Regions from separate parts of the Mucilaginibacter lutimaris genome, predicted to be linked through region 1. Evidence: riboswitches for the same ligand, from Rfam matches in the RefSeq annotation. Region 1 holds a riboswitch; each other region holds the start of a gene.
What was found. A riboswitch is a leader RNA that binds a small molecule or an ion and turns the genes downstream of it on or off. The one in region 1 is predicted to bind S-adenosylmethionine.
Positions count from the first base shown of each region.

Region 2: another riboswitch for S-adenosylmethionine. It lies ahead of ACFQZI_RS09870 (peroxiredoxin); the one in region 1 lies ahead of metH (methionine synthase).
Region 3: another riboswitch for S-adenosylmethionine. It lies ahead of ACFQZI_RS11900 (cysteine desulfurase family protein); the one in region 1 lies ahead of metH (methionine synthase).

Region 1 covers NZ_JBHTIA010000003.1:91,412-93,600, forward strand. Annotated here, with positions in the region: gene ACFQZI_RS01185 (Bax inhibitor-1/YccA family protein) at 1-277, shown strand, start outside; SAM riboswitch class I at 664-775, shown strand; gene metH (methionine synthase) at 913-2,189, shown strand, end outside.
Region 2 covers NZ_JBHTIA010000005.1:39,710-41,898, reverse strand. Annotated here, with positions in the region: gene ACFQZI_RS09880 (DUF5996 family protein) at 1-63, opposite strand, end outside; tRNA gene ACFQZI_RS09875 (tRNA-Cys) at 321-391, opposite strand; gene ACFQZI_RS09870 (peroxiredoxin) at 406-1,041, opposite strand; SAM riboswitch class I at 1,253-1,368, opposite strand; gene ACFQZI_RS09865 (1,4-beta-xylanase) at 1,558-2,189, opposite strand, start outside.
Region 3 covers NZ_JBHTIA010000008.1:90,376-92,564, forward strand. Annotated here, with positions in the region: gene ACFQZI_RS11885 (hypothetical protein) at 1-77, opposite strand, end outside; gene ACFQZI_RS11890 (hypothetical protein) at 115-240, opposite strand; gene ACFQZI_RS11895 (hypothetical protein) at 260-445, opposite strand; SAM riboswitch class I at 819-933, shown strand; gene ACFQZI_RS11900 (cysteine desulfurase family protein) at 1,032-2,168, shown strand.

The DNA of each region.
Region 1 (2,189 bases):
TATCATGCTGTTAATTGGCGGTATCATCGCCACCGTGTTAAACTTATTCATCTTCCACAGCGGAAGTTTTAGTTTATTAATTAGCTACGTATTGGTGGCAGTATTTGTAGGCCTTACCGCCTACGATGTGCAGAAATTAAAACGCATTGGTGCAGGCTTAGAGTACGGTAGCGCCGAAGGTAAAAAGACTGCTATAATGGGCGCTTTAACCCTTTATCTTGATTTTATTAACCTGTTCCTTTTATTGCTGCGCATATTTGGCGGTAACAGGAGATAATAGGTTTAAACCATATTGAAGAGCCGCCTGCAATAACAGGCGGCTTTTTTTTTTTAAAGAGTTTACTTACACGGTCATTGCTTCGCTCGACCCCTCTTTTCGCTTCGCGGAAAGAGGGGTCCAAAATAATCCCCGCTTTGCGCAACAGAGAGGGGCAGGGGGTGAGTTAATCGTTAAAGATTTTGGCTAAAGCCAGTTTTGCTTGTTTGCCATCCGTCTCATTTATGGGACGGCAATGAATTTGCAGTTAGCTTGATTAAATGTTTTATCTTGTAAAAATTGAAACACGGCAAAAATCATTGCCGTTGGCTTCAGCCAACGGATAGCAGGCAATTGCGTGTAATTTATACGCTTGCACTTTACAACATTATTATTCATCTTTGCATTGCTTATGGAGAAAGACGGAGGGATTAGACCCTGCGATGTCTTAGCAACCTGTTACTTAACAAGGTGCTACATTCTACTCAAACCAAATGAATGGCTTGAGACAGATAAGTGAAAGTCAATTCAACACCCGACTTTTCGAGTAAGCTGAGTTTTGAGATTTCATAGATAGTTTTTTGATTACACCGATTTCGGTTGCGATCATTTTTAATCGGTGCAATCATCAAAAAAAAATCGGTGCAATCATAAACATGGATATTAGAAAAGAACTACAAAAACGCATATTGGTTATTGACGGTGCTATGGGTACCATGATCCAAAGGTACGAACTTGGTGAGGAGGACTTTCGCGGGGAGCGTTTTCGTGATCATCCGTCGGACCTTAAAGGCAATAACGACCTGCTAAATATAACCCGCCCGGATGTGATCAAGGCTATTCACGCCGAATATCTGGACGCCGGTGCGGATATCATAGAGACCAATACCTTTAGTACACAAAAAATATCACTGGCCGATTATCACCTCGAAGAACTTGATTACGAATTAAGTTACGAAGGCGCGCGCATTGCCCGTGAAGTGGCCGACGAATACACTAAAAAAGATCCGTCGAAACCACGCTTTGTGGCTGGCGCCGTTGGCCCTACAAACCGCACGGCTTCTTTATCGCCGGATGTGAACGACCCCGGTTACCGCGCCGTTACGTTTGATGACCTCGCGCAGGCTTACTATGAGCAGGTGCGTGGTTTGGTGGATGGCGGCTCGGACGTGTTGCTGGTCGAAACCATATTTGACACATTGAACGCCAAAGCAGCGCTGTTTGCCATACAACGATATAAAGACGAGTGTAAAGCCGCAGGTAAAGATTACCCTGCGTTCCGTGAGACAGGGGGGATTATGATCTCCGGTACCATTACCGATGCATCGGGTCGTACCCTTTCCGGGCAAACGGTAGAGGCTTTCTGGAACTCTATCAGTCACGCAAACCTGTTATCGGTAGGGTTGAACTGCGCTTTGGGCGCTAAAGAAATGAGGCCCCATTTAGAGGAGCTTTCTGCAAAGGCAGGTGTATTTATCTCGGCTTATCCTAACGCCGGTTTGCCGAATGAATTTGGCGCTTATGATGAAACACCGCACGAAACCGCCCACCAGGTGGATGATTTTATAAAAGCCGGGCTTGTAAATATTGTAGGTGGTTGTTGTGGCACCACGCCCGACCACATTAAATGCATTGCCGAAAAGGCTGCAAAATATCCGCCAAGACAAATTCCTCAAATAGAGCCTTATTTAAGATTAAGCGGACTGGAAGCAGTAACCCTTACTCCCGAAACAAACTTTGTAAACATAGGCGAGCGTACCAATATCACCGGGTCGCCCAAATTCTCCAAACTCATCTTGGCCGAAGATTACGAGGCTGCCCTTACTGTTGCCCTGCAGCAGGTAGAAGGCGGCGCGCAAGTCATAGACATTAACATGGATGAGGGGATGATAGACTCGGAAGCGGTGATGGTGAAATTCCTGAATCTGGTTGC
Region 2 (2,189 bases), on a different contig from region 1:
GTTGATGGTATCTTTCAGATAATGAAAATCGAGTTTAGGCCAGTTGTGGGTAGAGTTGCTCATAATGTAAATATACAAGCTGGGAACGGGATTGTGTATAAATCGCTCTTCAATAGTTTACTCACCCCGACTACGCTTCGCTGGTCGACCCTCTCTGCTTCGCAAAGAGGGTGTGTAAATTTATTTTCCTCCACCCTCTTTCCGCGTAGCGGAGAGAGGGTGGCGCGCGAAGCGTCGCGGGGTGAGTCCATACGGAATAAATAAAAAAGGCGATGAGCTCCTCAGCCCACCGCCCAGTCATTATTAGTCAGTCAGTTTAGACGTCGCGGGTAGATTCGAACTACCGTTAAAGGTTTTGCAGACCCACACCTATCCTCTCGGCCACGCGACTTTGATTCTTATAGCCTATTTATTGGGCTGTGGTGTCGTCCTTAAATAAGGCTTCACCTCGGTAAACCCTTTAGGGAATTTAGCCGGAATATCTTCTGTTTTAATAGATGGCAGCACTACCACATCCTCACCGTCTTTCCAATCGGCAGGGGTTGCTACACTGTGGTAGGCGGTTAGTTGCAGGCTGTCTATCACCCTCAGTATTTCCTGAAAGTTCCTTCCGGTTGATGCCGGGTAGCTGATGATAAGTTTTATCTTTTTATCCGGCCCAATGATGAACAGCGAACGAACGGTAGCTACCAATGATGCATTCGGGTGGATCATGTCGTAGGCCTCAGATATTTTGCGGTCCTCGTCGCCTATTATCGGGAATGTTACCTCAACGTTTTGTGTTTCGTTGATGTCATTTATCCAGCCCTTATGAGATTCGGCACTGTCGGTACTTAGGGCTATAACCTTAACATTGCGTTTCTCAAACTCATCTTTTAATGAGGCGGTTTTACCAAGCTCGGTAGTACAAACCGGTGTATAATCTGCCGGGTGCGAGAATAGCACACCCCAGCTATCGCCCAGGTATTCGTAAAAATCAATTTCGCCCTGCGATGTCTGGGCCTTAAAATTTGGGGCGTCGTCGCCAAGTCTTAAACTCATGATATTGGTTTTTAATATTGTTAAGCCCCCTCTAAATCTCCCCCGAAAGGGGAGACTTTTTAAGCCCTCTCCTTCGGAGAGGGTTTGGGTGAGGCTCCATAAAGCTATACATTTCAATTTTGTTTCGGTAATTTATCCGGAAAAGCGATTAAGAGAGAGGCCTTCAAGGTGAAAACAGAACGCTTCATGAGCATTCGGTTTTTATTAAATCAGCTTATCTGTCTCCGCTAAGCAGCGAAGCAGGAATTAGCACCTTTTACAAGCCTTAAAGCTGTACAGGTTGCTAAGACATCATAGGGCCCTTCCCTCTGTCTTTCTGGATAAGTATGTTTAAAGAACGATTACATCACAAAAGTACATATTAAATCTATAATTCCTATAGACTTAATATTTATTATTTAAAATATTCTTTAAATAATTGAATTTCAATGAGAAAATTTTGTATTACAATATTATGCAAGCTTTAATCAATCCTTACATGTAGCGATGGGTATAAAACCCATCGCTACATGATCATTACTTCCCGTTAAGCTTCTTTATCAGCTCCACTTCTTCGGGCTTGTAAGGTGTACCGTCCTTACGGAAGATATCATGGAACCATTCCTTAGGTTCGCTACCATCAGGTATAGGATTATCCCAGGCAAAGATGGTATTGGTTTTACCCATTACAAAGCCCCAGTTAAGTGCGCCTACGTTTTCTTTTTTTAGCATTGGCATTACGTTGGCAAACTTGCTGCCTCGGGTGCGTGCCATATATTCGGTACAAATCAATGGCTTGCCATGGCTTTTTAGTAATTGTATGGTTTTAAGATGCGATGCTTCGTCGGTATAATCATGATAAGTCACAATATCGGAGTTTAAGGCCTGGTAGGCATTTAACTTTTCAAAACTCCAGTCCCAAAGGCCTGCAGAAATTGGCTGGTCGGGGTTTACTGCGCGCGCCCAGGTAAACACTTTTACAAGTAAGCCCATAGATGCGTCCTTTTTGTTAGAGTTGCCCGGTTCGTTATATAAATCCCAAAGCAGTATGCGTTTATCGTGCTTAAAGGCGGTTAGTACATCAGTAACGTAGGCTTGCAGCATTGCAGTTTCGCCCGCGTTGTTTAGGCGGTTACCGGGATCCTGCAGCCAGCCAGAGTTGTGCACAC
Region 3 (2,189 bases), on a different contig from region 1:
TCCATTAATAAGTTTTTTAATTCGTTATCAAAACGGGTAACTAATTTACTTGTTGCAGGTTTGTATTCAGCTTTCATAGGTTAATGTTTAAAGTTGTGAGTATGCAGTTGTTAATTATGCAGCGTTGCGGGTTGCGGTTTTTGATTTAAGCGCTTTTAGGTCGCTCATCAAAATGTTCATTAACTCTCTGTCGAAACGGTTAACTAATTTGCTGGTTGCTGGTTTTTGGTAAGTTTTCATAGTCCAATATTTAAAATTTTCAGTTTTTAGTTTGCTCTTTGTCTTCGTTGTTTTGGTTTTCGCTAAGGTTATCATGTCGGCGTTTCGCTTCTTTGTATTGCCTTGCTATTTGCTCTTCATCTCTCGCGTCGGATGTTTTCTCGGGAGCTTGAGGGTTTTCCCACTCTTTCTCCCCATCCTTGGTTTCAGTTATTTCGTCGATCATAATATCTCCGTTTGATAAGTACTATTCCAAACTAATGCCAAACTTTTCATTCCGACCAGAAAAAATGACACGCAACCATATTTATTTTTACATTAAAACTTAAAAGGTTTAAAAACAGCCGTTTTGAACCAAAAAATAAAATAGTATAAAGCAAAGGGTGTATGCAAAATGAGTACATGTTGTTGTAAAGAATAGTCAACAGAAAGGTTATCGGTTGTATAAAGTGTTCGTTTTTGAACAATAGGCCGTTCGGTTGGAGGGCGACTGATGAAAGAAAATAGTAACTTTCAAATTATTTTTAAATAAATTCTATTAAAGCTATAGACATTATAGGATATTATATATATTTGCATCATTAAATAGTTCTTTTAATAACTTATCCAGAAAGACAGAGGGAAAGGCCCTATGACGTCTTAGCAACCTGTACCGCTTCAAAGCGCGTAAAAGGTGCTAACTCCTGCTCCACTTATTGGGGAGAAAGATAAGATGACCACACATTAAAGTTAAATAGCTTTATCCTTTGTGTCCTCTTTTTTTGAGATAAGTTACTAAAGAAACATTGGTAACATTTAAAAACAGACACATAATGAGAATTTATTTAGATAACGCAGCCACCACCCAACTGGATAACGAGGTATTTAAAGCCATCACCCCTTATTTATTAGAATACTATGGCAACCCGTCATCGCATCATGAGCACGGCCGCGAGGTAAAAAAGGCCATTGAAGGGGCGCGCTCCACTATTGCCGGCCTGCTTAATGCTACGCCGGGCGAGATCATATTTACCAGTGGCGGCACCGAGGCAGATAATACCGCTATCTTGTCAAGCGTTCGCTCGCATCAAATAAAACACGTTATCACAACCCCTTTCGAGCATCATGCGGTGCTGCATACCTTAGAAGCGCTCAAAACTAAGGGCGAAATACAACTAAGTTTTATAAACACCGATAGCCACGGCAACCTGGATATTAACCACCTGGATGCTTTGCTTAAAACCAACGGCCGTTCGCTGGTATCTGTAATGCATGCCAATAACGAAATAGGTAATTTAAACGATATTGAATTGATAGGTGAGGTCTGTAAAAGCAGGGGCGCTCTTTTCCACTCAGATACGGTACAAACCATGGGGCATTACAGGCACGACCTGTCTAAACTAAACACGGATTTTATAGCAGCATCGGCACATAAATTTCACGGGCCAAAAGGCGTGGGCTTTATATATTGCCGCAATGGTGTACAGTTATCCCAACTATTGCACGGCGGCTCGCAGGAGCGTAAGCTACGCGCCGGTACCGAGAATATCCACGGAATAATAGGCCTGGCTAAAGCTTTAGAGATTGCCTACCGCAATATTGATGAACACCGGGTTTATATTCAAAATTTAAAAAACAGGATGATCGCTAAACTGCGGGAGCAGATAGGGGATGTTTATTTTAATGGTAATTCGGCCATTGCAGATAAAAGCTTATATACCGTATTAAGCGCAAGCCTGCCCGTTAACCATGCAACCGGCGATCTGCTGGCGTATCTGGATCAGAATAATATCTCCGTATCGGGCGGCAGCGCATGTTCAACCGGTTCGGCATCGCACGTGCTGAAGGCAATTGGCGCAGATGGGTCAAGAAACACGATCAGGTTCTCGTTCAGTAAATTTAACACCGCCCAGGAAATAGATCATACTGTAGAGAAGTTATCGGCTTTATATAAAGCCATAGCAGCGTAATATATAAGTGTATTTAAATGG